2 regions of the Paenibacillus sp. MDV22-iso6 genome follow, and region 2 is predicted to be linked to the other one. Evidence: riboswitches for the same ligand, from Rfam matches in the RefSeq annotation. Region 2 holds a riboswitch; the other holds the start of a gene.

Region 1 (15,870 bases), on a different contig from region 2:
CGCCCCATCCAGCTTCTCGGATTCCCGGGTCCACAGGTTGCTAATTTTCGTGCTATCGCCATAAGGTGCCGTATTGTCTTTATTTGTATTGTTCACCACCACCACATAGATAATAGATGTAATGGGGAGAACGACCGGCACAAACAAAACCGCTGCCAAGATCAGGAGAATATATCGGGACATCAAGGTCCGTCCAAAACGCATTTTCCGTTTGCCTGGAAGGCTACGTTTCACTCCCTTATTCCTATCGGATGGATCGCGCATCGTCGCTTTTCTTCTCATGGCTTCTTCACACGATACCCAACACCACGAACGGTTTGAATGATGGTTGGGTTCGCCGGATCACGCTCCAGCTTCTCGCGCAGATGCCGGATATGTACCATTAATGTCTTGTCCCCGTCCAGATAAGGCTCGTTCCAAACGGCTTCGTAGATCTGTTCCTTGGTTCGAATCATGCCCATATGCCTGAGCAGGTAGGCGAAGATATGAAACTGTTTGCCCGATAAAATAATTTCTTCCTCTGTCTCCTCATTCACGATCCGGTGATCCTTCTCGTAGATGGACAAGTGGTCCAGTTTTACCACGGTATCGGCCGAGATCGCTGTCCCTGCCTTCCGAAGCTGGACTTCAATCCGTGCGGCAAGTTCATCGGGATGGAATGGCTTGGTTACATAATCATCGGCAAAATCAAGCCCATGCAGCTTGTCGTCAATGGACGTTCTAGCCGAGAGCATGACAATGGGCACTTCAGGATGTTCCTTTTTGAGTCGCTGTCCTACCGTAAATCCATCCAGTCCCGGCAGCATGACATCCAGAATAACCAACGAGCAGCCCCCGGCAGCTTCAGCCGCACCTTCACCACTTCCGAGCCATACCACCTCATATCCACGCTCCTCCAAGTCGGCCCTAACCCATGTGGCAATTTCCGTATCGTCTTCAATGTATAACAGTTTCGTTTTCATGCGCGTATTCGTTTCCTTTCTGTACCCTTTGGGTTAATTATATATTTGAAACATAATGAAGTATCTTGTTTATATAAAATGTACGAATGATGATCACACGACCATGGATATCCTTTTATTTTAAATTATACCTTAATCATCCGCTTCGCATAATTCATGCAGAGATTGAGAGGTTGATTCAACAACATAAGCATGTGGCATTCATCCCGAGATTGATTTGCATCGAATGCAGCTACTTGCTCACATACTACGTGTGTATACGACGGGAGGAGATTCAACATGCTGCTGGAAGCCATCTATCATCAACCAAAACGGAACTGGGCCTATGCCTACGATAAGGATACCATTCGTCTGCGTCTGCGTGCCAAAAAGAATGATCTCACCGAGGTACATGCCCTGACTGGGGACAAATACGCCTGGGATCGCACCAAAGAGCTGGTTCCTTTAACCAAATATACATCCGATTCCATGTTCGATTATTATGAGGGGCAAGTAAAGCCTCCGTATCATCGACTGAAGTATTCCTTCCTGCTGAAAAGCGGCACAGAACAGATCTGGATGACCGAAACGGATTTCCAAACGCATGAACCCGACGATCCTGGTCACATGTTCCAGTTTCCGTACATCCATCCCGGAGCTGTATTTACACCGCCTGCATGGGTGAAGGATGCGATCTTCTATCAGATCTTCCCTGAACGATTCGCAAATGGCAACCCCGACCTTGATCCAGAAAAAGTGGAACCCTGGGGTGGTGAGCCGACCCCGTTTAACTTCTTCGGCGGTGATCTCCAGGGCGTCATCGACCATCTGGATTACCTTGAAGAGTTGGGCATTAACGCCATTTATTTCACACCAATCTTCGAGGCAACGACCAATCACAAATACGATACCGAAGATTATTTGCGAGTAGATCGGCATTTTGGTGATGCAGATACAGCCAAACGGCTTGTTGAGCTGTGCCATGCACGCGGAATCCGGGTGCTATTGGATGCGGTGTTCAATCATTCTGGGAAGACTTTTGCGCCGTTTGTGGATGTGCAGAAGAACGGGGAGAAGTCCAAATATAAGGACTGGTTCCATGTGCATGAATTCCCGCTGGACGTGAAGGATGGCATTCCTACGTATGAAACATTCGGATTCGAAGCCCACATGCCGAAGCTTAACACGGAAAATCCCGAGGTGAAGGCGTATTTGCTGGAGGTCGCCGAATACTGGATCAAGGAAGTGGGCACCGACGGCTGGCGGCTGGATGTCGCGGATGAAGTGGATAATGCGTTCTGGCGCGACTTCCGCCGTGTAGTGAAGGCTGCGAATCCGGATGCCTATATCCTGGGTGAGGTATGGAATGAGTCCTCCTCCTGGCTGCAAGGTGATCAGTTCGATGCCTCGATGAACTATCCATTTACGGAAGCCGTAAATCGTTTTTTTGTAAAAGATGCCATGCACGCCGAACAGTTCGCGAACTCGATCGGTCGACAACTGTCCCGCTATGCGCTGCAAGCCAGCGAAGTGGCGTTCAATCTGCTTGATAGCCACGATACACCACGGCTGCTCACCTTATGTGAGGGTGACCAGCGGAAGATGAAACTGGCCGCGTTGTTCCAATTCAGCTATATGGGTGCCCCGTGCATCTATTACGGGGATGAGATTGGGCTGGACGGCGATCATGATCCCGGCTGTCGGAAATGTATGGAGTGGGATGAGACGAAGCAGGATCGCGAGCTGTTCACCTTTTATCAGAAGCTAATCGCACTTCGCCATGCCCATCCTGCCCTGCGTGCAGAAGGCAGCATTCGATTCCTGCAGGCCCGTGAAGGCGGAAGCCAGCTTGTGATGGAACGACAGGATGAGGAGGAGCGCATTCTGATCCTTTTCAATCGTTCGGAAGAAACAGCTATCGTGGAGCTCGAAGCGGGTGCCGGGGAATGGACGGAGTTATTTGGCGAGAATTATCGTACAGCCAAGGAAGAGGGAATTCTGGCCGTTGAGCTGCCCGCATATGGATATGCTGTACTAAGTACAGATATCGCGTAACTTCTTCATATTGTTGTATCCTTGCAATTCCAACGCATTGCAAGCAACGCCGGATAAGCGCTCACAGACCTGTTACTAATCTGTAGAGCGCTTTTCTGCGTTATGGATGGATCGTCAATTAATTTAGTGACACGGATACTATAGAAAGCTACAGAGGCGCGGTCAGCTGTTCCTTGAGCAATCGGATGGTAGCCTCATATTGCACAAGCCCCACTTGCATACACAAACGCTGTGCAGGTGAGATCTGTTCGCCAAATTGCTTCATCTGGCGCTGCAGCTCGGCATACAGCAACTCTTTACGATTCAGCTCCGACCGGACCCACCCTGCGACAGTATCTTCATCCGCCAGCTCTCCGAAATACAGACGCATCAGAAAATCAGAACGGAACACCTCTGCTTCCAGGGGACTCATCAAATAGGTATTGAACTCCGCAGACCCTTCCGGTGTTAAGGTATACACATTTTTGTCAGGTTTCCCTTCTTGTCTAACGGATTCTTTGGTCAATAACCCTGACTTTTCCATCTTCGCAAGTGTGGGATAAATGGTGCCAAAGCTGGCATCGAAGAAAAATGAAAAATATTGTTCAAAGTACTGCTTGATCTCATATCCGGAACATGGCTGATTGTGCAGTATTCCGAGGATGACATGCTGCGTGTTCATCGGTGTACCGCTCCTTTCCAATTGCTCTTAACGTATCACATCCTCCCTTATACGTTCAACATCATCAGACGTTCACGGATTGGCTTATCCGGCAAAAGGGGGCTTATCGTTATCCATATTATCCACGATCAGGTGAAGGCAGGTTTCCAGTCAGAGCGACAGGTGTCGCAGCAGTCTTGGACTCCAAAGGTATGCCGGATTGTGCAGGACCTGAGCGTTTGATCCATGTGCACACCGCTCCCAAAACCAACGTCGCCGCTCCAATCACTACCAGAAGCAGAACATCATGACTAATTCCATCTCCGCCAAGCACCAGATTCATCATACCCTCCACCGCGTAGGTTGCCGGCAGATAATGACCGATCTGTTGATAGAAGTCAGGCATGACATCGCGCGGAATGGTTGCGCCTGATGACAACATCAGCAGAGGCAACAAGGCACTGTTTAACCATGCTCCAGCATTTCCAAGCAGCAGCAAGCTCAATTGCGCCACGAATAGAAAAGATAAAGTAATCAACAACTGAAATAGCCATAACATCCACCATCCATCTGCTGATGATACACCCATAACATGCATCATCCCTGCTCCAACGAGCGATACGATAAATGCAGCACCAACATTGATGATATTGCGCGCCCAAAAGCGTTCCCATTTTCCTGCCCTGCTACTGAGTTCACCAGAAACCTTTTGCAGATTCATGCCAAGAAGCATTGCACCTGTAAAGGTAGCCGTCACAATCAACATTGGTACCATGGAAAAAGCAAAGTTATGAACTGGATTCAGCCGTTCCACTTCTGCCTCCACCCGGGAAGATAACCCCGCTGCCATCGCATTCGCCTGATCGTCAGCCATACCTGATTGATTCAGCACTCCCCGAATGCTGTTTTGCTGTACTTCACGGTTCAACGTCGCTGTAACTTGTGCGGATACGGTCTGCATCACACTTTTTACGGTAGCCACATTGGATTCATTCATTACATACTTCACTGCCACCGGGCCTGACAAGTCTCCCGCCTGCTGCATGAAACCGGATGGAATCTCGATAATCATGTATACATCCCGGTCCGTTAACATCTGTCTGGCTTCTTCCATAGTTGCCGAAGGTTTAATCGCGAAATGAAGCCCCTCTGCAAGAGACTTTGCCACAGGCTCAGCCGCAGCCCCATCTTCATTTACGATGGTCACAGCAAGCTGATTCATCCGTGCATTTACCTGATCATATCCACTAAGCCAAATGGTATTAAAAAAAACCTGGAACAGTACGGCTGTAATTAACCCGACTACTGTAGCTCCATTTTTCAAAAACAGAAGACTCGTTTGAAAAACACTTTTCATGTTATCCATCTCCTTAATTTGTATAACTTATTCTCGATCTTATATATCGTGTTGATATATGAAAATAAATAATATATCTAAACGATATATAAACGTCAATACCTTTTTATTTTTCTTTGTTGGAACAACAAAAAAGCCGATACGCTTCTTCACCAGGAAGAATTCGTATCGGCTTTTTTATCAAGATGGGAGCAGATCATTACCGTTAATGATCAAGCTCCACGAATTAAATTCAGTTCATGTACGTTCATGCATGTTATGCCTTGGCTTCTGGTTCATTTTCAGCAGGAGACTCAGCTTCAATCTCAGGCTCAGCACGCTTCGCCTTCGGTTTAGCAAGCTTCTCCATCATTTTCCGTCCTGTCGGTGTTTGGGCAAGCCCACCTTGGGCCGTTTCACGGTGCCTGCTCGGCATCGCACTGCCCACTTCCAGCATGACATCAATGACTTCGTCAGAAGGAATGGCACTTCGTACCCCGGCCAGCGCCATGTCGGCCGCAGCCAACGCAGTTACGGCACCCAGTCCGTTACGCACGATGCACGGAATTTCCACGAGGCCTGCGACGGGATCGCAGATAAGGCCTAATGTATTTTTTAACGCGAGGCCAACCGCATGAACCACTTGCTCCGGCGTCCCTCCACGCAGCTCCACCATGGCTCCAGCGGCCATACCGATGGCAGAACCCACTTCAGCCTGACAGCCACCCTCGGCACCGGAGATAAATGAATTGTTGGCAATGACATAACCAATCGCTCCCGCACAGAACAGACCGTTCACCAGATGCTCGTCACTCCAGCCAAAACGCTCTTGGGAGCTAATAAACACACCCGGAATGATGCCGCAAGAACCGGCTGTTGGTGTGGCAACGATCCGGCCCATGGAGGCATTCACTTCCGATACACAAAGGGCATACGCCATGGCCAGTGCAGAAGCATCTCCAGAACAAGTCTCACCTTTACGAATGTACTCAGCCATTTTTTTGCCGTCTCCGCCAGTCAAACCGCTGCGTGATGTCGTATCTTCTGTCAGCCCTTTGTGTACAGCTTCCTTCATCACCTGATAGTAATCCGACATCTGCCGTACAACATCCGCTTCCGGGATATTCGTCTCCTGAACCTGCTCTTCGATCATCAGCTCGGCGATGGTTTTGGATTCTGCTGTACAGATGGTATTCAGTTCATGTAGATGTTTAAACCGCATCAGGCTCGACCCCTCTCTTCAAATCAATCACGCGAATGTCCAGCATATGATCCAGTGACCGCAGACGGTTCAGCATCTCAGGATTTGGCACACCATCCATCTCCATCGCTGTCAATGCTTCACCATCCCGGGCTTTCCGATCCACTTGCATGTACCCGATGTTCACCCCGGACGAACTGATGGTGGAGGTTACGGAAGCGAGCACCCCTGCTTTGTCCGAATGGCGCAGTACAAGTGTGGGAAACTCTCCGCTGATCTGTACACGAAAATCATTCAATGCATGCACCGATACACTACCTCCGCCAATGGAAGCACCAATTAGTGAGCATTGACGGTCTCCATGCCACAGTTCAATCTTGACCGTATTCGGATGAGGAGCAGGCAGGCCACTTGTAAAAAACTCTACCTCCATACCCACTTCCTCTGCATATTGTTCTGCATCCGGTATACGTGGATCATCAGTCACATAATCAAGCAGGCCACCGATTAACGCAAGATCCGTACCATGCCCCTGATACGTATCGGCGAACGAGCCATACAGTGTTAATCGAGCGCGTTCAGGCGTGCACCCCAGCCACTGACGGGCAATTCGCCCCAATCTTGCCGCTCCAGCCGTATGTGAACTTGATGGACCTGTCATGGACGGACCAATAATTGAAAAAACGTCTTTAAAACGCATCGCAAACCCTCCATTTATAATCGTCATTTTCATCCAGACGTACACCCATAATGTTCCTTTATTACTGAATGATGACATCAAAAAAGGACAGAAGAAGGCCCTAGGCCCTCTCTCTGTCCTCGATACCTGAGAGTTTCATGATAAGCAGCGCGGCGGATCGATGCAATCCCTGTATTCACAGGTGATGTCACCCTGCACACCGTGCTGCTTGACCATATACCCCTTGGGTGGCGCAGTTTCGCGCACTCTCCAGAGTTGCGTCCAACGATGGTACATTTACCTGAGAGATTAACCACTGCGCCGGGTGCGTAGCAGCTTGCTCCTTCGGTGCCCGACAGCTGCCATTTTACTCGACATGCCCAGGTCTCTCCCGCTCGCTATCATTCGCTGTATGGAACCATTCTGATCTTGTAACAGAACGATAATTGAAGTTTTTAATACTTTCTCATTAAGATTAATCGACCGGAAGATCAGTGTCAACAAACTTAACGATTTCTTTGTGAATATTTGCTTTTTTCCATTTTATACACTAAATAAATTAACGAACTGTAAACTTTCATCACATGAATGTGTTAATGCGTTTCATCTCGAAAGCGTATACATTGTTCATTTTCTATTAGTGACTATCAGTGTTTAATACTATTTATGTTATGTTCCACAGAACGGTTCGGGTATTCAGGTAACCTTTATTCTGTACTAGAATTGCCGTATTTCTGCCTGTCACCCCACCATCGCCTTGGGCTTCGATGGTTCATCGTAATACCTGCTTCGGGAAGGAAGCATACTCGTCACCCACAATCCCAACGCAGCCAGCAGCATAACCCCGGATACAACTGTATATACCATACGAAGTGACAACTGCTCGGCCACTACGCCTGCAATCAAAATGGAAGCCACCTGTAGCATACTTAACACTAGTCCAAGTACACTGCTCATTCGCCCCATCAGATCGACAGGGATATTATTTTGATAAAAGGTAACCAGGCCCGTATTCGCCAGTGCGGAGCACAGACCGAGCAGAATAAAGGCAACCGCCGCCAGCTCAAACGAGAATGAACGGGAGAACAGAAAATAACCCAGCGCGACCAGAAGTACACCGCCACCCATCATGTGACGGATCGGCAAATGTTTGGCGAACATCCAAACCAGCATGGAACCTGCCAAATAACCGATTCCGGTGATACTCATTAATGCTCCGTACTGTGATTCAGGCAGGTTCATCACCTGACGGATAAACACCACTTCCTGAGCATCCAGCGACATGCCGACCACCAGAATAATCTGGAACAGGGCATATATACCGACCACGTAGCCCGACTTTCGGCTGAAGCTCAGTACAGCTCTCCAATCCTGGGCAATCATCCGAGGTGTGAGTCTGCTTCCCGTCCCTATATTCTGTTCTCCAATGCCCAGTTTGGGAAGAAACATTAGAATCAACGCAGAAGCAGCAAAAGAAACCGCATTGGCATAAATGGCTGCCGCCGGAGATAAATAAATTAGCATCACTCCTGCAACTGCTGGGCCGGTAATAAATGCCCCTGAGCTGATCAGGGCTTGTAGGGAATTGAAGCGCTTGCGCCGTTCAGCAGGTACCAACCGGGTAATGTATACCTGAGAGGAAGGGACAAATATAGATGAAGACATGCTGATCAGAAACATCACTGCGTACATCATCCATAGGCTGGACATCAGTGGGAGCGCCGCCACCAACAATGCCCGTAGCATATCAGCACCAATCATCAGCTGTCGCTGATCATAACGATCAATCAGGCTGCCTGACCAAAACTTAGTGCACACCGAAGCAATCGGCGAGATAATCCACAACCCTGCGACTGCCGCTGGAGACTGTGTCATATTCAATACCATCAGGTTGATCGCCACAATATATATGAAATCACCCAGATTGGATATGCCCACTCCGCTAAGTAGCAATCCGGCATGCTTCCAGCCACCAGACTGCCCCTTCGATGCAACTCTCTTTGCACGAATGTTCTTCATAGCGCTACCCACCCACTAGAAATCACAAATTATAACTCATAGAAAATACTCTCGTTCTGCAGATATGGTCTACAAAATTTGCTGCATATAAGAGGCATCCGCTCTTTCATCCATTCGTACCTGGACTCATTCTCCATCTGAAATGCAAAATAGCCGAACGTAAAGATCAGCATGAATCCTTCCATTAACCGAATATCACGCTTCGTCAGTGGTCCTGTCTGCTCCGTATATCCCGATAGGAAGACATCCCGTTCCTCCCGATTGAAAATCGTAGCCGCACCTCCGGCATCAAAGAGATAGTAGCCATAACCGTATAAACAAAAATCAATCATAGATATACCCTGATCCGTCACTAGCAGATTGCCGCGGGTAATATCTCCGTGAATTACTCCCCATGTCTCGGCATTGTGCGGATACGTTTCGAGTTGCCCGTTAATGTTCTCAAACGTCTCACGAATCAGATCGAAATCTTCAGGAGTAAAGATACCACGTCTAACGCCTTCCTCCAATTGCTCCAACATGACCAGATTCTCTTTGATCGAGCCATAGGCTGGTCTTACTCCCATTTGCTCTAAGGCAGGGCTATCGTTATATATATCTGAGATGATCGCCTTATCAGCGTGCTGTTCACGGTCATTCGTCTGCTGCCCGCTTTCAGACTTCAGTGAACCCACCTGAGGCTCAGGAGCTCCCGTTGGTCGTCGTCCATATTGGTGCAACGTCTGCAACTGTACGCCCAAATCATGAATCTGCGCTGTTGTCAGACGTTCTCCCTGCTTAATATCCCTGCCCTCAATCCATTCCAGAACAGTACAACAGATCTCTTCTCCTGCTTCGTCCAACCAGACGGTGACCCACTCATCCGATGTATTGCGTACAGGAGTCTGCACCCGCAATGGTCTGGTAGCCCGTAATGTATAAAGTAGATTCATCTCTGCTTCAAGTGCAGGTCGTGTATGCTGGATGCCCGTCATGCTTGCAAAAGCGGCTTTATGTATACGCAATAGGTACTTCTCTCCGGTTGATTCATCAACCACCTGATACGTTAGATTTTCATTATGTCGGATAAAGGAAATTGCAGGCTTTTCTATGGAATAATGCGAGATAATTTCAGTTGCCATGGTGTCATGGGCAATCTTATGGGTAGTTATGATCCACATCTCCTTCTCTTATCAAATTAAAGGTGGTGCTCACAAATATCGTAGCATGATTGTTTTTATTTTGGCAAACTATTCCATATGTAGAATGATGTAAAAAAGCATAACCCCCGAACGACCTCGCCCGAGTGTTATGCTTCCTTCTATCTCTATAAATCTATCTCGATCTCATACTCCATCCAATTTAACAGTTAACCGAAACGTCCCATAATATATTCTTGAGTCAGACGATTGTCCGGGTTGGTGAAAATATGTTCCGTATCCCCGTGCTCAATCATGCTTCCCAGATAAAAATAAGCTGTATAATCCGAGATGCGTGCCGCCTGCTGCATATTATGGGTAACAATTACGATCCGCAGCTCCTTCTTGAGCTCCGAGATCAACTCCTCCACCTTACCCGTTGATACCGGGTCAAGCGCAGATGCCGGCTCATCGAGCAGCAAAATCTGCGGATCAACCGACAACGCGCGGGCGATACAGAGCCGCTGCTGTTGCCCACCCGAAAGGGCCAGGGCAGATTCATTCAGTCTGTCCTTCACTTCGTCCCAGAGCGCAGCGCGACGCAAGCTTTTTTCCACAATTTCATCCAGTGCCTTCTTGTTCTTAATACCGCGGTAGCGGGGGCCAAACGCGATATTGTTGTAGATAGACTTGTGGAAAGGGTTCGGCTTCTGCCACACCATGCCGATCTTCTGACGGAGTTTGATTACATCTGTGCCCGGCTCATTCAGATCATTGCCATCCATCCAGATATGTCCCTCGGTGCGGGAACCGGCAATCTCGTCGTTCATTCGGTTGAGCGACCGCAGGAACGTGGATTTACCACAGCCGGATGGTCCAATGAGTGCCGTTACACTGGCTTCGGGAAAAGTCAGGCTGATCTGCTTAACTGCCTGAAAATGCCCATAATATATGCTTAACTGTTCCGTACCAAAAGGTATGGCCATGTTGGTTCCTCCTTATTTCGAAGCTGTCATGCGGCGGTAAACCACCCGACCGATCCAGCGTGCACTGAGATTGAACGCCAGTACGAGAAGTACAAGCACGGCTGAAGCGCCAGCTGCTACTTCTTTGGAATCCGGGCCAATGCCTTCACTGTTTACTTTCCAGATGTGCACAGCTAACGTCTCTGCCGGACGCAATGGATTGATCGGCGATCTTGGACTCGTTGGATTCCAGTCCGTGAAGTCCAGCGGTGGACTACTCATACCTGCTGTGAACATCAGGGCTGCTGCTTCACCGAAGATCCGGCCCGATGCCAGGATCGTACCCGTGATTAAGCTTGGCAATGCCACAGGCAGCAGAATGGAGGTGATAATTTTCCATTTGGACAATCCGAGTGCAAGACCCGCTTCCTTCTGCTCTTTCGGAACGGCCCGGAACGCTTGCTCCGTTGTCCGCACCATGAGTGGAAGATTGAATATAGCCAAGGCCATGGCACCCGATAATAAGGAGAATCCAAGACCAAATGTATTAACAATTAACAAGAGTCCGAACAAACCAATAACGATAGATGGGAACGAGGATAACACTTCGACAACGAGTCGAATAAAACTTGTGATCCGGCCCGGCTTGGCGTACTCAGCCATATAAATACCGCCGCCCCATCCGAGCGGAATCGTAATAATCAAGGTCAGAACAAGCAGGAATATTGAGTTGAATAATTGCGGTCCAATCCCGCCTCCACCTTTGAGCAGCTGTGGTGCACTGGTCAGGAAGTGCCAGTTAATCTGCCCAATCCCACGTACCAGAATGAAGCCAAGCAAACCGAGCAAGAGAACAACAATGAACAGCGCCAGAACAACGATAACGGATGTGGCAACTTTATCTACCGTTTTAGCCTTCATTTTCATACCCGGTTCCTCCTTTCAAGCAGGCGAACCAGAATGACGAAGACAAAGGTCATCACCAGCAGGACAAGCGCCATACTCCACAGTGCATTATTATGAACAGATCCCATCGTGGTGTTACCCATACTCAGGGTGATTACACTCGTTAACGTTGAAGCCGATTCGAGCAGTGATGTCGGTACATGTGGTGCATTCCCGATGACCATCTGTACGGCAAGAGCTTCACCAAATGCGCGTGCCATACCAAGTACAATCCCTGTCAGCAAAGCTGGAAGAACCGTCGGGATAATGACACGGTAGATCGTTTGCCAGCGTGTTGCCCCCAGTGCGTAGGACGATTCACGCAGACCTTTCGGCAGTGCAGACAGTGCATCTGCCATAATACTTGTTACGGTAGGCAAAATCATAACAGACAGAACCAAACATCCGGCTGCAATCCCGACGCCGGCTCCGCCAAACATGCTGCGCAATAAAGGAACGATAACACTGAGACCGATAAACCCGTACACAACGGAAGGAATACCGGACAGCAGCTCAATCGCAGGTTGCAATATCTTTTTACCTTTACCTGGTACAATCTCGGTCATGAAGAGCGCTGCACACAAGCTAAGTGGACTTGCAATCAGAGCTGCAAGTAATGTTGTTATGAATGAACCGGTAATGAACGGCAACGCTCCATAGGCAGCAGGTTCTCCCGTTGGATTCCACGTTTTTCCGGTTAAAAATTCGCGCATACTCACGCCATCCTGGAAAAAGGTCGACAAGCCTTTGGACGCTACAAAATAAACGATGGAAAACATGACAACGATCAGGAAAACGACACAAATCGACGTATAGATCCGTCCCGTCCACTCTTCCCAATAATGCTTCTCTCTCAAGGGCCGGCGCGGTTTCAACTTGTTGTTCATTACCGTTCCCCCTTCGGTCTGTTCCATAACAACCATCCTTCTATAGTAGAATTCATGCAAAATATGGGATTAATCCAGAGCAAACCGCGCAAAGAGGCAGGACCTGGGTCCGCCTCTCTCGCTGTATGCGCAAGTTCAAAGATTATTGAGTCACAGTGCCTGCTGCGTCACGTTTTACTTTCATGCCGGATACTGGGATGTAACCAAGCTCCGTCACGTCGTTTTGTTGAATTTCGTCACTCAGGATGTAGTCGAGGAATGCTTTTGTTGCTGCATCCGGGTCACCTTTGGTGTACATGTGCTCGTAAGCCCATACCGGATAAGTTCCTGCTTCTACGTTTTCAACCGTTGCTTCTACACCTTCGTATTTCAAAACTTGCAGGCTGTCATCCAGGTAGGACAGAGCCAAGTAACCAATTGCGCCCGGCGTTTCAGCTACGAGCTTTTTAACTGTACCAGAGGAATCTTCCTGAATAGAACCTTGGATATCTTCCACTTTTGTTCCCAGTGCAAAGTTCTCGAATGTTGCACGAGTACCGGAGCTGCTAGGACGGTTTACGATAACGATGGCTTGATCTTTACCGCCAACATCTTTCCAGTTTGTGATTTTACCAGAGAAAATGTCGATCAGTTGTTGCTTCGTCAAATCTTGTACACCTGCATCTTTGTTGCTTACTGGAGCGATGGCTACAACAGCCACTTGGTGATCTTTCAGTTCGCTTACTTTTGCTGCGTCATCGATTTTCTCTTCTGCAAATACGTCAGAGTTACCGATTGTAGCTTGTCCCTCGGATACTTGTGTCAAACCAGTACCACTACCGCCGCCTTGCACTTGTACCATCACGTTCTTATATTCATCAACTGCCATAAATTTTTGTCCAGCTTGCTCTACCAGAGGTTGCAGTGCTGTTGATCCAACAGCGAGAATGTTACCACTAAGTTCAGTAGCAGTTTCTCCTGTGGAATTATTGCTTCCCTCTGTACCAGCGTCATTTTTCGATCCGCATGCTGCGAGTACCAGTACGAACGTTAAGGTCATCAAAATGAACGGCAACTTTTTAAACATGTTTTGTTTTCCTCCCCCAAATTAGTGACGGCGATTTGCTTTTATTTTTGTTCACCATCAACTCTTTATTCATTGTAGTTGCGTTATGTCATCTCAAAATCAATGTTTTGTAAACGCAATGTTAAAAATGTTTACTGTGGATTGAAATACATCTGTGACAAATTGCGCTGAAGTGGCCGCTCCGGGAACGGACGTTGTTTCAATCGCTGTTATCCCCGGATTTATATGATTTACTTTTCTCAAGGAATACATCCGGGGATAAAGGCGAACGCTTCGCTTTTACACAATCGTTCCGTTCCCTGCGCTGTGTCAGCGCTGGTTGTGTCTCAGGCATTTTAATCCTCAGACTGGGGATGGCAAAAAAGAAGGCCAGCACTGTAGAAGGCTGGCCATTGTGTACATGCATAATGTAAAAAGAGAATTTGATTCTTCTATAGAAGAATCAAAAAAACTGCTTCATAGCTGGTAGGTAACACCAGCGTGTGAGAGCAGCTTTTTACAATAAGTTGGATCATATGATGATTGTTAATGTAAATTACGATTTTACTAACCCAGAATCCATAGCCATAACGCTAATCCGGCCAAGGTGATTAATAGTGTGGGAATGGTTAAGATGATGCCTGCCTTGAAATAATATCCCCATGTAATCTTTACACCTTTGCGGGACAGCACATGCAGCCACAGTAATGTGGCAAGTGAACCGATTGGCGTCATTTTGGGACCCAAGTCGGAACCGATCACATTGGCATAGATCAGCGCCTCACGCACAATACCTTCGGTGTGTGCACCCTGAATCGCCAATGCGTTAATTAACACGGTGGGCAGATTGTTCATTACGGATGACAATATCGCTGCGATCATGCCCATCCCCACTGAGGCAGCTAACAGACCATGGTCTGCGATGGCATCTAGCCAACGGCTCAAGTGATCGGTTAAACCGGCATTACGCAACCCATACACCACGATATACATGCCCACCGAGAACACGACAATGGACCATGGTGCTTCTTTAATCACGCGTTTCAGGTCCACAGCTTCGCTCTTTCTTGCCAATATGGCGAACAAAAGAGCTACGGCGCCGACGATAACCGATACGGGAATCGGCAAAAACTCACTGGAGGCATAGGCCACGAGCAGCAGCACCAGCATGAACCAGGCGATGCGGAACATCCGCGGATCACGAATAGCTTCCCGTGGATCACGTGCTGCAGAAATATCGTAGCGAAGCGGGATGCTTTTGCGATAAAACAAGAACAGCATCCCGGTACTCGCCACGATGGAAAAGAGATTAGGCACAATCATCCGCACCGCATATTCCACAAATGTAATACCGAAATAATCCGCAGATACGATATTCACCAGGTTGCTGACGACCAGCGGCAACGACGTTGTATCCGCGATAAATCCACTAGCCATAACAAAGGCAAGTACCATGCGCTCATCGAACTTCAATGCACGTACCATCGCGAGCACAATCGGGGTGAGGATTAGCGCTGCACCATCATTGGCGAAGAGCGCCGACACCGCCGCGCCGAGCAAAATGGAATAGATAAAGAGCCTACGTCCATTTCCTCCTGCCAACCTTGCCATATGAAGAGCGGCCCATTCGAAGAAACCTGTCTCATCGAGTATTAATGAAATCATGATAATGCCGACAAAAGCGAGCGTTGCATTCCATACAATGGATGCCACATCAGATGCATCGTTCAGACTGACGACACCACACATCAATGCTAGCAGAGCCCCACCCATGGCGGACCAACCAATACCTAATCCGCGTGGTTGCCAGATAACCAATGTGATGGTCAGGACAAAAATCAGAATTGCTACAAATGTCATAAAGCCTCCTGCGCCGCTGTATTCATCATGTTTTGGAGCATGATATGAGAATGGCCTGCCAGATATGATTACACTGCAATTATTGCGGATAAACCAGACGCTATAGTTATACAGGGCTGCAGGAGAAATGTCTATCTTTATTTCCTTCTAATTTCTATAGAAACTGAGATAAAAGATAT
Region 2 (15,870 bases):
AAGTTGTTGACGCAATACGGCCAAATCATCGGAACCGGGATCAATTCGAACCCCGGTTCCCGATTTTTTTTCCAATCTCATGCCAAGGGGCTCAAGCCATTGTTCAATCATCTGCAACTCTCGATGTACGGTACGAGTGCTTACTTTGACCACAACAGCTATATCGCCAGCAGTTACCTCATGAGGATGCTCCAGCAGGAACTCCACGATCTCACGCTGTCTCCTTGTAATATTACTCATCAGGAGTCGGATTTGAGGCGCTCCACCAGTGCCTCATATTCAGGACTCTTCAGGAAGTTATCGATGGAAATATGCTCTGCATTTGGAGCCACGGATTTGGCCCGGTCAGTCAATGTTTTCTGTGTGATGACGATGTCGGCATCTTGTGGAATCTCACTGATCGCCGTGTTGGTTACAGCGACATCCACACCGGCTGCCTTCATTTTCTTCCGCAGAATCGAGGCACCCATGGCACTCGAACCCATACCTGCATCACAGGAGAATACAATTTTATTGATATCCGTTTTTACTGCCGAAGAAGCAATATCGGCTGCACGGTCAGCTTCACGATTGTCTTTATCAACGGTGAGGTTACCCGTTTTGCCCTGATTTTTCATATCTTTCATGCGGCTGGAAGCACTATCCAGATCTTCGTCATCCTTCTGTTTACCTGTTTTGAGCAGTATGGATGCCACGAGGAAGGAGATAACCGCAGCTACGGCTACCCCGGCAAACATACCAAGATATCCGCCCTTAGGTGTTAACAATGAGTAGGCAATGATACTTCCCGGTGACGGTGCAGATACCAAACCAGCTCCTGTCAGCATGAAGGTCAATGTACCCGCCACACCACCAGCCATCGCAGCCAGAATCAGTATCGGTCTCATCAGAATGTAAGGGAAATAAATCTCGTGAATCCCGCCAAAGAAATGAATGATTACAGCACCTGGAGCGGAAGATTTGGCTGATCCGCGACCGAAGAAGCAGTATGCCAGCAAAATGCCGAGTCCAGGTCCTGGGTTGGATTCAAGCATGAATAATACGGATTGCCCCAGTTCTCTTGCTTGATCCGTACCAATCGGTGTCAGAATCCCATGGTTGATGGCATTGTTCAGGAATAATACTTTTCCTGGCTCAATGATCAGGTTGACCAGCGGGAGAAGACCAGCGTTCATCAAAGCTTCTACCCCAGCCGATAACACCTTGCTAATCGCTTCAACGAAAGGCCCGATGCCTTTAAGGGCTAGAAGGGCCAAAATCCCACCAATAATACCAGCGGAGAAGTTGTTAACCAGCATCTCAAACCCTGATTTGATTTTGCCATCGACAGCTTTGTCAAATTTCTTAATGACCCAAGCTCCCAATGGTCCGGCAATCATGGCGCCAAGGAACATTGGAATGTCACTGCCGACAATAACCCCGATGGTCATTATTGCACCGACTACACCACCACGTTGGCCGTGTACCATGGTACCGCCTGTGTAACCGATAAGCAAAGGCAGCAAATATTTGATCATTGGATCAACCAGCAATGCAAAATCTGCGTTAGGGAACCATCCTTTTGGAATGAACAATGCCGTAATCAAACCCCAGGCGATAAATGCACCCATGTTCGGCATAACCATACCACTCAGGAAACGTCCAAACTTCTGAACGCCGACCCGTATTCCTCCGCTTTTTTCGGACTTTGCGTCCACTGAACTCATATTGAAAACCTCCTCAACATATTAAACCTTAATTCCACTGAATTTTGACAACGATGATCCAGACGAACAAAGGTACAAATCTTCAATAAATCTTAATTTACAACCATATCGTAAATGAAAACGGTATCTTCTACAACGAAATGAAAACCTACTTCCGTCATGAACGTTGATGACAAGATTTAAATTTAAAGGATTGTCCCATGTTTGAACCTTGTATATGGAATGGAACCTGTTATTCCCTTTCATGTATCATACCCACGAAATGCCCCATTTTAATGACAAACGAAATTGTAAATTTATTCTATTTGAACGAGCTGTTTCTATCTCAATTAGAAATATTGATGAAACACGTTAATTGATATTCATTCCATCCCTTTCGTCTGTTAACAACGAAAAAGCGCAATTGCCTCACCCTGTCCCAGGTGAGGCAATTGCGCCTAAGTATTCTCCGAATGAGCTGTATCACCATCCGGATCTATAATCAATCGATTCATTTTTATTACGTTAAACGAACTTTTCCATTAAGCTGAAACTCCGTATCTAGCGGAAATTTGCACCTTAATATTATTCCGTATGTTTACGATACGCATCCGCGTTCATCAATGTGGAAAGTGCTGCTGTGAGGTCGCCCTCAACACGAATCTCGATCATCCAGCCTTCCTCATATGGGGAGTTGTTAACCAGCTCCGGGGAATCCTGCAATGCATCATTCACAGCAATAATCGTTCCACTGACAGGAGAAAACAAATCCGAAACGGTTTTGACGGATTCAATCGTTCCAATGCCGTCTTCCGCTTTTACATCCGATTCAAGGTCAGGCAATTCTACAAACACAATGTCACCCAGCTGATGCTGCGCGAACTCGGTAATGCCAATACGTACGGTATCCTCCCCTACGGTCTGCACCCATTCGTGCTCTTCACTGTACAGGAAATCACTTTTCAATTCGCTCATCGATATCCGCCTCGCTTTTCATTAATGAGTGCATGCGTTTCTTTGACCTTAACCTTTTTCCCAGAACATAGCGTATGATATTTTCGATTCAAATGTCAAGATACCTCACAATTTATTTGTTTTTCTTCCTTATATGCCTGTAACTCAAATGGACCCTCCCTACATATAATGGTGAATATTAGAAAAGTAAGCGCACTCTTTATAAATAGACGTACATTTTAATGTTAATTAAAAATTTCATTCGGATTTTTTGTTCATATCTATGATATCGTTCTTGACATCAATAGACGATTCAGGCTTTAATGAGAGTAGTAAATGTGTTTAATTGGTCTATGCAATACCCGCGGATGAATGTAAAGGGAGAGATTACCCTTGACACCCGAATCAGGGTGTACATGCGGTAACGCCGAAGGAGTAAGCCACCGACAAGCGGAGGTGAATCTCTCAGGCAAAAGGACTTTTACGGGACGCAACTCTGGAGAGCATCTAATCGCCCTGTATGGGCGTTATGATCACCCAAGGGGAAACCTGCTGCATCATTCGGCGGGGTAACTCTCAGGTACCAAGGACAGAGCCTAAGAATACAGCGTGCTTCTGGCATGCCGATTCTTTGGCCTGTCCTTTTCCTTTTTCCCAAAAAAACGAAAACAGGTTATAGAGCGGCGCTGCCTATAGCGTCCTTACCTTACTTTTATAATAAAATATGATGCCAGATTCATTGATCCACGGTTACACACTCGGCCGGTTGACGGCCCATGACGAGGTGATTGGATGTCCGATTTGCTTAGAACCCCACTCTTTCCACTCTATCAGCAATATGAAGGCGTACGATGCATTGATTTTGGTGGCTGGGAGCTCCCGGTACAATTCAGTGGAATTCAGAAAGAGCACGAAGCGGTAAGAGAACGTGCCGGATTATTTGATGTATCCCACATGGGTGAATTCACCGTACAAGGTGAACACGCAGAAGCTTTTTTACAGTACATGACCACCAATGATATAACAACACTCGTTCCCGGTCAGGCCCAATACACGTTAATGTGTTATCCGGATGGCGGCGTGGTCGATGATCTGCTGATCTATAAACTGAAAGACCAGCATTATATGCTGGTAGTTAACGCCTCCAACATCGACAAGGACTGGGCATGGCTGCAACAGCACATGACGCCAGGCGTAACGATGACCAATGATTCGGATCAAACGGCGCTGCTTGCCCTGCAAGGTCCGCTGGCAGTCGATATTCTCGGAACGGTGACAGATACCGATGTGTCTTCGATTGAGCCTTTCCGATTTGTAGCAAATGCGAAGGTATGTGGCGTTACATTGCTGTTATCCCGCACCGGATATACCGGTGAAGATGGCTTTGAGCTCTATGTTCCTGCGGAACAAGCCGCTGCGGTCTGGAACGGATTGATGCAAGCCGGAGAAGGTCACGGACTCGTTCCGACTGGACTAGGCGCCCGGGATACGCTGCGCTTTGAAGCCAAGCTGCCCCTGTATGGACAGGAATTGTCTGCAACCATCTCACCGCTGGAGGCTGGCGTAAGTATGTTTGTGAAGCTAAATGCAGGACCGTTTATCGGACATGAAGCCTTGTTGCAGCAAAAAAATGATGGGCCTGCCCGAAAGCTGGTCGGCATCGAAGTGCTGGAGCGCGGCATCCCTCGCCCTCATTATCCCATTTACGCCGAAGGCGTGCAGATTGGTGAAGTGACCACAGGCACTCAGTCGCCTACGTTGAAACGCAATCTGGGGCTGGCCTTGATTGATAGCAAATATGCTGCACTGGGTACCCCGCTGGAGATTGAGATTCGTGGCAAGAAATTGAAAGCCGAGGTTGTGAAGACCCCTTTTCATAAACGGACACGTGCGCCAAAGACACCTACTCAAGGAGCTGATCAAGCATGAGCAAGCATCGCTACATTCCCATGACCGAGCAGGATCAGAGTGCCATGCTGGCAACCATCGGCGTGGAAACGATTGAGGATCTGTTCCATGACATTCCACAGGAGATTCGCTATCAGGGCGAACTGCCTGTTTCCTCCAAACTGGATGAATACGCACTGACACGTCATATGTCGAAGCAAGCGGCAGCGAATGCCAACTTCGAGACACACGCCAGTTTCCTGGGTGCAGGCATTTATGATCACCACGTTCCCTCCGTCATTAATCATGTCATCTCCCGTTCCGAGTTCTATACAGCCTATACACCTTATCAACCCGAGATCAGCCAAGGAGAATTGCAGGCGATTTTCGAGTTTCAATCCTACATCTGTGAGTTGACAGGCATGGCTGTAGCCAATGCCAGCATGTACGATGGTGCAACTGCATTTGCGGAAGCAGGCAATCTGGCCGCAGCGGCAACCCGCCGCAAACAACTGATTGTGTCACGTACCGTGCACCCCGAATCCCGTCAGGTATTGCAAGCTTATGCTCACGGCCTCAATCTGGAGATTGTTGAGATTGGATATCAAAATGGTGTAACAGACTGGGATGCCCTGCAAGCCGCCGTGTCCGATGACACCGCAGCCGTCATGATTCAAAGCCCGAACTTCTTCGGCGCCGTGGAAAATGTAAAACAGGCCGCAGACCTTGCGCATGCGCACAAGAGCCTGCTCGTGGTCAGCGCCAACCCGCTATCGCTGGGTCTGCTGGAAGCCCCAGGCAAGCTGGGTGCTGACATCGTCGTTGGCGACGCGCAGCCCCTTGGCATCGCCGCTTCACTCGGCGGCCCAACATGCGGATACTTCGCCGTATCCCAGGCTCATATGCGCCGAATTCCTGGCCGAATTGTAGGCCAGACAACGGACCGCAACGGCAAGCGTGGTTTTGTACTCACGCTGCAAGCACGGGAACAGCATATCCGCCGTGAAAAGGCGACGTCCAACATCTGTTCCAACCAGGCGTTGCTCGCGCTGAGCGCCTCTGTATATATGTCCATTATGGGTAAACAAGGCATGATCGACGTTGCTGATTTGAATTTGCAAAAGAGCCATTATGCCCTTAATACGTTTACCGCAATTCCAGGCGTCTCTCTTACGTTTACCGCCCCTACGTTCAATGAGTTTGTTATCCAACTGCCTGAAGGAACAAATGTGGAACCACTGCAACTGAAATTGCTCGATGCAGGTTTCATTGGCGGGTATGAACTTGGCCGTGATTATCCCGAGCTCGCCGGACATATGCTGATTGCAGTTACTGAACGACGCAGCAAGGAAGAGATCGACGAATTCGCACGTGTATTGGAGGGATCGCTGTGACTCAGGAAACGACAACAAAGACAACTACGACGACATCAGCACAAGGACAATCGGAAACGGTAACCTCTATCTCCACTTCGGGCCAACCTGAAACTATCACAACAGACACTAACCAGGCTGCCTCTCCAGCACCGGAGCAATCGTTGATTTTTGAACTCAGCAGTCCGGGTCGGGTCGCTTATTCGTTGCCCGAATGCGACGTTCCCCGTCAAGCTGTGGATTCCCTGATTCCCCGGGAAATGCTTCGGTCGGAAGCAGCAGCATTGCCTGAGGTTTTTGAAGTTGACGTCATTCGCCATTACACTGCCCTGTCTCGTCGTAATTTCGGGATAGATAACGGATTCTATCCGCTGGGCTCTTGTACGATGAAATATAATCCGAAGATTAATGAGGATGTGGCCCGTTACAACGGGTTCGCCAAAATTCATCCATATCAGCATGAATCCAGCATTCAAGGTGCACTTGAACTGCTCTACACGTTGCAAAATGACCTTGCCGGACTTACCGGGATGGACGCCGTTACGCTGCAACCGGCCGCTGGTGCACATGGCGAATGGACCGGGCTCATGATGATCCGTGCTTACCACGAAGGTCGTGGTGAACGGCGTACGAAAGTCATCGTACCCGATTCTTCTCATGGGACCAACCCGGCAAGTGCAACCGTAGCAGGTTTCGAAACGGTAACGATTCCTTCCCGCGCAGACGGTCTGGTAGATCTTGACGCACTTCGCGCAGCTGTTGGTTCGGACACCGCAGCGCTCATGCTGACTAACCCGAATACACTCGGACTCTTTGAAAAAGACATTCAGGAGATTGCCTCCATTGTGCATCAGGCAGGTGGCTTGCTGTACTACGATGGAGCCAACTCCAATGCCATTATGGGCATCACCCGACCTGGCGATATGGGCTTCGACGTGGTGCATCTGAACTTGCATAAAACGATGAGTACTCCGCACGGCGGAGGTGGACCTGGTGCCGGCCCGGTTGGTGTGAAGAGCCGCTTGATTCCATTTCTGCCGAAACCGATGGTCATCAAAAATGATGAGGGTATATATGCATTGGATCGCGAAGGTGATCAATCCATTGGCCGGGTCAAAGCTTACTATGGTAACTTCGGTATTCTGGTCCGCGCCTATGCCTACATTCGTACTTATGGACCTGAAGGCTTACGCCGGGTATCTGAATGTGCGGTGCTCAACGCCAACTACATGATGGCCCGTCTCGCACCTTACTACGAGATTCCGTATCCAGGCGTGTGCAAACATGAATTCGTTATGTCTGGCCGGGGGTTGAAACAGTATGGTGTACGTACACTGGATGTTGCCAAACGATTGCTTGATTTTGGGTATCACCCGCCAACCGTGTACTTCCCGCTGAACGTCGAGGAGTGCATCATGATCGAACCAACCGAAACCGAGAGCAAAGAAACCCTTGATGGGTTTGTCGATACGATGATTCGCATTGCCAAGGAAGCAGAAGAAACGCCTGAACTGGTACTCAATGCCCCTTACGGCACACCGGTTACCCGTCTGGATGAAACAACAGCAGCCCGTAAACCTGTACTGAACTGTGCTTGCAGTTAAAAGCTAACCTCTAATAAACTAATGAAAACATATTCAGTCGTTGATAATCATTAATAAATGCCAAAAACAGCCGCATTTTGCTTTCTGCGCGGCTGTTTTCTTTATTGCTTATTAACCTGTCAGCTTTATTTTATCTTCTCCGGTCTAGGGCTTCCAATTGGCCCGTTCCTTCTTGCCCAATCGCGGACAGGTGTAACAATAGGAGCGACCTTGTCGTAAATATTGCAAGCAACAGACGTTTTTGATCGCAAGTCTCTTCGTAGGCTCCAGCGGATGATCAATCATCCGAACCCTGACACGAAGCGGATTCTTGGCCAGACCAAATACATCAGCTTCCAGACCATTTTGCAGCACCAGTTCATCAGCGGCAAACTGACGCAAGAGAGCTTCATCGTCTTGATACGTATTATGAATATTCTCCCTGTAGTTTTGCAGAGCCGTTGGCAACTGCCCCCACAACATGCTGACATGCAACCCAGAAGCTTTGGACAAACACTCCATGAGGGGACGTGCAGTCTGACTGTAAAAACGTCTTAATTCTGCTTCAAGCCAGACCGTTCTTTCCTCCGAATCCTTCGGAGCGAGAGTGACATCCATGTTCTCAAGTTGAAAAGCAATTCGTGTATACCCGGTTTCCTTCATCAAATGTATACTCAGATTGGCTAGCGAAAAATTCGGAGCTGAATCATGGACGGATACGGTATATTGCAGCGCAGCTGCCACATCCCCGAACCAACTGGTGAAATAGGCTGCGGCAACCGTTAGATCCTGTCCCTCGATTAACTGTTGATAGGCGGACAAAAAGCTTCTCATTGCCTCCGGATCAACAATAGATTCTCCACATAGCGATGCCACGGGTACACCATTCAGTTCCTGTACAAGATTAAAGTGCTTCCCCAGTTCCTCACGAATCCGGTCATTCATCATTCGCCGAACAAACGATTCAGGTCATCCAGCATGGAAGTAGCCGCATTGGGTCCATACCCGCCAAACCACGAATCTGAAGCCACCTGGAATACCTGATTATTTTTAACAGCCTTCATGTTTTTCCAAATCCCCAAGGTCTGCAGATTGTTATAGATCTCTTCATTATCATTGATAAGGATAATGTAATCCGGATCGATTTCTGGCAACTTTTCATTAGACAATACTTCATAGCGACTTTCAGCGCTTGTCACGGGGAAAACAGCCGGTCTGGAGAAACCGAAATCATCATAAAGCCATTTGTAGTCCATGTCTCCGTAATACCGAATATCATTTCTTATCCGCAATACCATGAGTGTCTTACCCTCTGCTTTGGCGTGAACTTTTTGGATCGCCTCAGCTTTATGCGTTTCATAGGTTTTTATCACTTCTTCTGCCTTTTCGTTCAGACCAAAGGCCGCCGCGGTAGCTCGAAATGCCGTCTGCCAATCAGGTGCCACATATCCATTCTCAAGCATGGCCGTTGGAGCAATTTTGGCATAATTCTCGTATTGCTCTTTGCTGTTCGTATCCGTCACAATCAGATCTGGTCCAAGAGAGAGCATTTTCTCTACACTGACCTTACCTTGATCACCGATGATAGCCACATCATTCAAGAATGGCTTCAAATATAACGGAAAATCTTCGTTCTGTGATTTTACTGTAGCTTGTGGCGTCATGCCAAGTGCAATCAGGTGATCCGTCAAATATGTCACTGTGGAAGCGATATTTTCTGGCTTTTGTGGTAATGTCTGCTCACCATTTGTATCCTTAAATGTAAACGTGGCATCTTGGGACTCTTCCGAAGCCGCTTGTTCCTGTTTCGTCGGTTCTGCCTCAGACGAACCTGACTTCTCTTTGTTGCCACAGGCCACAATCAATAATAGCACCGCAAGCAAAACTGCTGTTAACGTGAAGTAGCGTTGATTTCGTTGTTTCATTTTCTACAGATCCCCTTATTCATTCGTTATTCTGTTATTTTGTCTTCTGCCGTTCTCTCATTTCTCATTACACGTGTGCTTGTGATCCAGCCCTTTTCATTTCTTAGATTCATAAAAAACGAACTTCCATGCTGTGGAAGACGTATGAGCGCTTTGCAGTTCGTTGTATCCAACGAAGCAGGGATGGACTCCCATCTTGCGGTTCTCCAATTGCGATCATCCACGCACCAATAAAGATTGGCCTCCAGGACAGGAAGGCATGAATCATACCGAACGACAAACCAACCGTCCTCGTGCTTCTCCTCACATATTTCAATAAGCGCAGGTTTCGCTTTAACGATACTGTCTGCAAAAGCGAAGACCCCCTCGCATGCCCATGCCTCCTTATAAGAATGTCCAAGACCCGGATGAAGGCTTAGTCTGCTTTTGTTGTTCGGATGGCACTCCAGATGCTGCTCAAAAGACTTGTTAAATATGGTCAACGGAAAATGGGTATCATTACTACCGTTAAGCCATAACATCGGCAAGCTGCTTTCCGACAGATATGTGGATGGATCCCATAATAGACGAACACGTTCTGCCTCTGCCTCCGGCATCGATGCAAAGCTAAGCCCATAATAGGAACCCGGTTCATGCAAATACCCACAGCCATAAACGGGCATGGCAAAAGAAAGCCTGGTGTCTAACCCCGCAACCAAACTTGTGATGATGCCTCCCCATGAAATTCCTGTTATACCTATGCTCTGCTTGTCTACACCCGGAAAAGAGCGGAGCAATGAATGAGCCAATATTACAGCGGCTACGGCATGATACATCCATTGATCTTCAACAGGCTGTTCGTAATCTGCAAATACACCCTGTTTCTCAGGACCACTCCATGAATGTGAAGGCCATTCCATCCGTTCGGTGTGCTCCTCATCCCCGAATGGAACATGCCCTTCCAGATCCATGGCTATCGCAGCATACCCTCGTGCCATCCATTCTTTCACCCAACTGCTAAAAGCTGTTCCCGCACCACCGTGAACCAAAATTACCGCGGGAACTTCCTCGTTAGGAGAGACCGGACGCGGGATGCCGTAGTAGCCAAATATGCGAGTAGCACGACCTTTATATGACACACCCTCATAGAAGCAAGCATGTACGCCGGTATGTTGATCTTCGGAAACCGGGTATAATCGAGGTGCTTTAAACAATTGCTCTAGATTCCAAGGCGGCTTTCCAGAAATGGAATGTCACCTCCTCTTTACACTGATAATGATTTTCTTTCTCAATACGTATCATATCATTCATTGCTTCAGCTAAACATGGATATATAAACGGAGTGAACTGGACTTTAGTCAGCCAAATAACCGCATAAAATAGGATAGCGCCCGATCATGCGACCAAGCTGAATACTCAAACAATTTTTCTGTCCCCACCTCGTACACATGTCCATGCCGAACCGCTGTCAAACGATGCCACTGCTCACTGGCCTGAAGCGCCTTCCATTCCCGGGCCGCCTGCTGCGTGGAATCTACCATGATAATCAGCATATCTGCGTCGTATTTTTCCAGAGCTTCTTTAGTCACCGATTCAAAAACATTGATGTCATCGAGACGATGCGTAGCTGCCAATCTAAAATCATCATAAAGGACCGCGCCAGCATTGCGTTTGCCATATATCCGATATTCCGAATCCGTGATACGCCATATGTTGACGGTAGCTCCACCGATGTTACGTCTTACTTTGCGGTAGACCGCTTCCGCCTTGCCATCATATTCTGACAGCCACACCTCCGCCTCTGCCCGATGCTCCATGACTTCTGCAATCATTCGAAGCTGCTCGCGCCAGTCTGCGGATAACCAAGGGATGGCAACTGTCGGCGCAATCTGCTCCAGCTCTTTTCGCGCCCGCTCGCCCAGAATGTCAGTGCAGAAAATAAGCTCCGGCTCCGACGCACGCAATCGATCCACATTTTCTTGCCAGATCTGCCCTTCCCCCAGCTCATAAGAATGCAGACGAGTCATTCGGTTGTATAATTCGTGATTTGGATAAAAGGCAGCAGCTTTCGGAAGCAGGCCAAGTGCCAGTAAACTGCCCGAGATTGGATCAGAGACACTTGCGATACTATATCTGCGGCTTTTGACAAAAGCATTAGGCGAAAGTCCCATCTTCTGTTTGAATCTGCGGCTAAAATAAAATTCATCTTCATAGCCGACTCGGACCGCGGTCTCTTTTACACCATCACCTGACAAAAGGAGCTCCTTGGCCCGTTTCATTCTGACATCCATCAGATAGGCCGTCGGGGTCTTTCCTGTATATTGCTGAAATGCCCACGAAAAATACCCTGGACTCAGGCCAGCAAGCTTGGACAATTCATCTCGTTTTAACTCATGATCCAGATGTTCATTCATATAATCGGCAACACGGGCAATCGCAGAAGCGGTAGACTCAACGCTTTCCGGCTTGGCCTCCGCTTGAACAAGTGAAGTCATCAAACCGTATAATGCGGCCTGTCTATTGAAGTGTTCCTCGTCACCAGCGACCTCCAGTTGAAGCAATCGATCACAAGAGAGCGCGAGTTGATGCGGATCTTTGCACCAAAACAAACCCTCCATGAAAGCATGGGTAGCGGTCATCTGCTGTTCTCCGCCATATTCGTATACTTCGAAACGGACCATACAGCCTTTTAACGCCTGCTCATCTGCCGCCAGCTTGAACCTCTGTCCAGGAGCCAGCAAATAGACTTCCCCTTCATTCAATCGGGATATGTGTTCGTTCGATACCAAAGTTCCTGAGCCACTTGTACAAAGAATAGCGAAGTGTTCCGCTGTCGCTGCATGAACAATTTCTCCATTCCAGGACACTTCAAACGAATCGATACTGCTATATTTAAGCATCTTGCCTGCCTTTTTTTCATTGACCTTCATGGTAACCCTACTTTCTCCCTCAGCATGATGTCCATTGATTGAATTGTTCGAATATCTTAATGATAATGATTTTCAACCAAGATACAAACGGAAAAATGTAACTTCTCTGCAGAATAGTGATATCGGCCCAAAACAAAAAAAGCCGGTATCTGCTGTAACAACAGATACCGGCAAAATCGCTGCAAGACTGCAGCTTTTTTATCGGAAAAAGAAACCCTTAAAATCGGGTGGAACCCCCGTAAAATTACATTACGCTTGAATGCTTTGAACCAATTCAACGACTTGTTCAGCCGTTTGCATATCGAGTGCTTTGGCAGCAAGTTCTTGCATGTCTGCACGGGACAGCTTGGTGATCTGACTGCGAGCTGGCAGAATAGATGTTGCGCTCATGCTGAACTCATCCAGTCCGAGACCGAGTAGCAATGGAATTGCTGTTTCGTCTCCGGCCATCTCACCACACATGCCAACCCATTTACCTTCACGATGCGCTGCATCGATAACCATTTTAACCAAACGCAAAATAGCTGGGTTGTAAGGTTGGTACAGATATGCCACTCGTTCGTTCATACGGTCAGCAGCCATCGTGTATTGAATCAGATCGTTCGTTCCGATACTGAAGAAATCCACTTCTTTGGCAAACTGATCCGCCAGAACTGCAGTCGAAGGAATTTCGACCATAATTCCGAGTTGAATGCTGTCAGAAACAGCAATACCTTCAGCAACCAGCTTCTCTTTCTCTTCGAGCAAGACAGCTTTCGCTTCACGGAATTCACCAAGTGTTGCGATCATAGGGAACATGACACGCAGGTTACCATGTACGCTTGCACGCAGCAATGCACGCAATTGAGTACGGAAAATGTCCAGACGGTCCAGACACAGACGAACTGCGCGGAAACCGAGGAATGGATTCATTTCTTTTGGCAGGTCCAGATATGGAAGCTCTTTGTCTCCACCGATGTCGAGTGTACGAACAACAACAGGTTTGCCTTCCATTTTTTCCAGTACAGCCTTGTAAGCATTATACTGAATGTCCTCGGAAGGAAGCTTGTCTCTGCCCATGTACAGGAACTCGGTACGGTACAGGCCTACAGCCTCGCCGCCATTCTCCAGAACACCAGCAACATCATTCGGTGTACCAATGTTGGCTGCCAGTTCCACATGAACGTTGTCCACCGTTACCGTTGGCTCATCACGCAGTTTTCTCCACTCCGCACGTTGTGCATCGTATTGCTCCTGTTTGGAACGATACTCAGCAATAACATCATCCGTTGGATTAACCAGTACGTGACCGTCCAAACCGTCAACGATAATCATGTCACCTTGTTTCGCTTGAGCCAGAATGTCCTTGGTTCCAACGACAGCCGGAATTTCAAGCGAACGAGCCATGATTGCAGAGTGAGAAGTACGTCCACCAATATTGGTTGCAAAACCTTTAACATATTGACGGTTCAGTTGAGCCGTGTCGGAAGGCGTAAGATCCTCCGCAAGCACGATCACTTCTTCACTGATCTCAGCAGGACTCATGAATTCGATACCAAGCAAGTGATTTAGCACACGTTTGGTTACATCACGCATATCCGCAGCACGTTCCTGCAGGTAAGCACTCTTCATGTTTTCGAACATTTCAATAAATTGCGTTGCTGTTTCGTTCAATGCGAATTCCGCATTAATCTTATCATCTGCAATTTTCGCCTTAACCGGATCAATCAGTTCCGGGTCATTCAGAATGAGCAAATGCGAAGCAAAAATCTCAGCTTTTTTCTCGCCAAGCTCTTGTAAAGTACGCTCTTTGATCGCCTCAAGCTCAGCCTGGGACTTGCCCAGAGCTGAGTCGAGTTTCGCGATCTCTGCGTCAACGTCGTTGATTTCGCGTTTTTCTACAGAGTAATTGGGATGCTCCAAGATAAACGCCTTGGCGATAGCAATACCCGCCGAAGCCGCGATCCCAGAGACATTAAGCATTAATTTCGCCCAGCCCTTCGTTAACCATAACGTCTGTCAGAGCTTGAAGAGCTTCAGCTTCTCCTTCGCCTTCAACGATGATGTTGATGGTGTCGCCTTGTTCCAGACCAAGGGAAAGTACACCCAGGATGGATTTCAAAGTTACTTTTTTACCGTTAGCTTCTGCAAAGGATTCTGCACCTTTGAATTTGTTTGCTGTATTAACCAGGGCTGTCGCCGGACGTGCGTGGATACCATCTTCGTCTGTAATTCTAAATGTTTGTTGCATCACAATCATCTCACTTTCAATAATTTAATTTAGGCATTGCATATATTTACACTTGCTTGCCATCGTCGTAACACTTCTTATTTTATCTCAATAATCGGCTGATCGCCAATTTTCAGTAACCCACTTTTCGTTAGCGTTACTGTCGAGCCTTCTGGCAGGTTGGTGAAAATGATCGGAGAGATGATCGACGGAGCATTAGCTTTCACATACTCCAGATCCACTTCCATAATCGGCTGTCCTGCCGATACCAGGTCGCCTTCCTGCACAAGCACGTTAAAGCCCTGGCCTTTCAGCTTCACCGTGTTGACACCTATATGAACAAGCACTTCCTTGCCTCCGTCAGACATAATGCCCACGGCATGTTTGCTTGGAAATACGTTAAACACCTTACCATATACAGGAGAAGTAATCTTGCCATCATGAGGCAGAACAGCAAAGCCATCGCCTGTCATTTTCTCAGCAAAGACCGGATCAGGAACGTTTGTGATATCCATCAATTCGCCGTTAACTGGCATAACGATGTCTTCCGCAATAATACGTTCACCTTCTTCACCTTGCGCCTTTTCCTGTTCAGGAGCTGGCTTAGCCACAGCTGCTGGAGCTGGTGCCGGTGTCCGTCCTGCAATGATATCCTGCATTTGAGATTTAATCGTATCTGAACGTGTACCGAAGATGGCCTGTACATTATTACCCACTTCAAGTACGCCAGATGCACCCAATTGTTTCAAACGATCTTTATTTACACTGGATTTCTCATTTACTTCAATCCGCAAACGAGTAATGCAGGCATCCAGATGTTTGATATTATCTTGCCCGCCGAATGCAGCAAGAATATTGTGAGGCAGATCATCCGTTGAACCTGAGCCTCCACCGCCCGAAGCAGTTTCAGGAGTTGCCTCTTCACGACCTGGTGTTTTCAGGTTGAATTTGCGAATGATCAATCGGAATCCGAAATAGTAGATCACTGCAAGAATCAAACCTACGATGATAACATCCCACCAAGGCGTGCGGTTCGGGATAATCCCGAAAATCAGGAAGTCAATGAATCCACCGGAGAATGTCATCCCGATTTTGACTCCAAGAATTTGCATCGTCATGAAAGACAAACCTGCAAAGATACAGTGTACTGCAAACAGGATTGGCGCTACAAACAGGAATGAGAACTCCAGTGGTTCTGTAATCCCTGTGAGGAACGAAGTCAGCGCAGCTGATCCCATGATCCCTGCAACATACTTTTTGTGCTCCGGTCTTGCTTCATGGTACATCGCAAGCGCCGCAGCTGGCAAACCGAACATCATGAACGGGAATTTACCAACTTGGAACG

What was found. A riboswitch is a leader RNA that binds a small molecule or an ion and turns the genes downstream of it on or off. The one in region 2 is predicted to bind glycine.
Region 1: it holds a riboswitch for glycine, as region 2 does, so the genes downstream of both, sdaAB (L-serine ammonia-lyase, iron-sulfur-dependent subunit beta) here and gcvT (glycine cleavage system aminomethyltransferase GcvT) in region 2, are expected to answer to the same signal.

Annotation. Positions count from the first base shown of each region.
Region 1 covers NZ_JBZVDZ010000008.1:262,208-278,077, forward strand. The annotation lists gene AC4PM4_RS22905 (HAMP domain-containing sensor histidine kinase) at 1-234, opposite strand, end outside; gene AC4PM4_RS22910 (response regulator transcription factor) at 279-962, opposite strand; gene AC4PM4_RS22915 (alpha-glycosidase) at 1,242-2,996, shown strand; gene AC4PM4_RS22920 (PadR family transcriptional regulator) at 3,145-3,657, opposite strand; gene AC4PM4_RS22925 (YhgE/Pip domain-containing protein) at 3,776-4,993, opposite strand; gene sdaAA (L-serine ammonia-lyase, iron-sulfur-dependent, subunit alpha) at 5,250-6,194, opposite strand; gene sdaAB (L-serine ammonia-lyase, iron-sulfur-dependent subunit beta) at 6,184-6,873, opposite strand; glycine riboswitch at 6,985-7,128, opposite strand; glycine riboswitch at 7,133-7,256, opposite strand; gene AC4PM4_RS22940 (MFS transporter) at 7,594-8,871, opposite strand; gene AC4PM4_RS22945 (phosphotransferase) at 8,901-9,992, opposite strand; gene pstB (phosphate ABC transporter ATP-binding protein PstB) at 10,220-10,975, opposite strand; gene pstA (phosphate ABC transporter permease PstA) at 10,988-11,875, opposite strand; gene pstC (phosphate ABC transporter permease subunit PstC) at 11,878-12,813, opposite strand; gene AC4PM4_RS22965 (phosphate ABC transporter substrate-binding protein) at 12,929-13,852, opposite strand; gene AC4PM4_RS22970 (hypothetical protein) at 14,052-14,258, opposite strand; gene AC4PM4_RS22975 (arsenic transporter) at 14,399-15,691, opposite strand.
Region 2 covers NZ_JBZVDZ010000004.1:552,888-568,757, forward strand. The annotation lists gene AC4PM4_RS14530 (BglG family transcription antiterminator) at 1-240, opposite strand, end outside; gene AC4PM4_RS14535 (PTS mannitol transporter subunit IIBC) at 240-1,706, opposite strand; gene gcvH (glycine cleavage system protein GcvH) at 2,271-2,660, opposite strand; glycine riboswitch at 3,008-3,130, shown strand; glycine riboswitch at 3,134-3,234, shown strand; gene gcvT (glycine cleavage system aminomethyltransferase GcvT) at 3,432-4,568, shown strand; gene gcvPA (aminomethyl-transferring glycine dehydrogenase subunit GcvPA) at 4,565-5,920, shown strand; gene gcvPB (aminomethyl-transferring glycine dehydrogenase subunit GcvPB) at 6,016-7,503, shown strand; gene AC4PM4_RS14560 (hypothetical protein) at 7,648-8,430, opposite strand; gene AC4PM4_RS14565 (ABC transporter substrate-binding protein) at 8,427-9,407, opposite strand; gene AC4PM4_RS14570 (alpha/beta hydrolase family protein) at 9,434-10,600, opposite strand; gene AC4PM4_RS14575 (helix-turn-helix domain-containing protein) at 10,745-12,316, opposite strand; gene ptsP (phosphoenolpyruvate--protein phosphotransferase) at 12,566-14,278, opposite strand; gene AC4PM4_RS14585 (HPr family phosphocarrier protein) at 14,271-14,546, opposite strand; gene ptsG (glucose-specific PTS transporter subunit IIBC) at 14,624-15,870, opposite strand, start outside.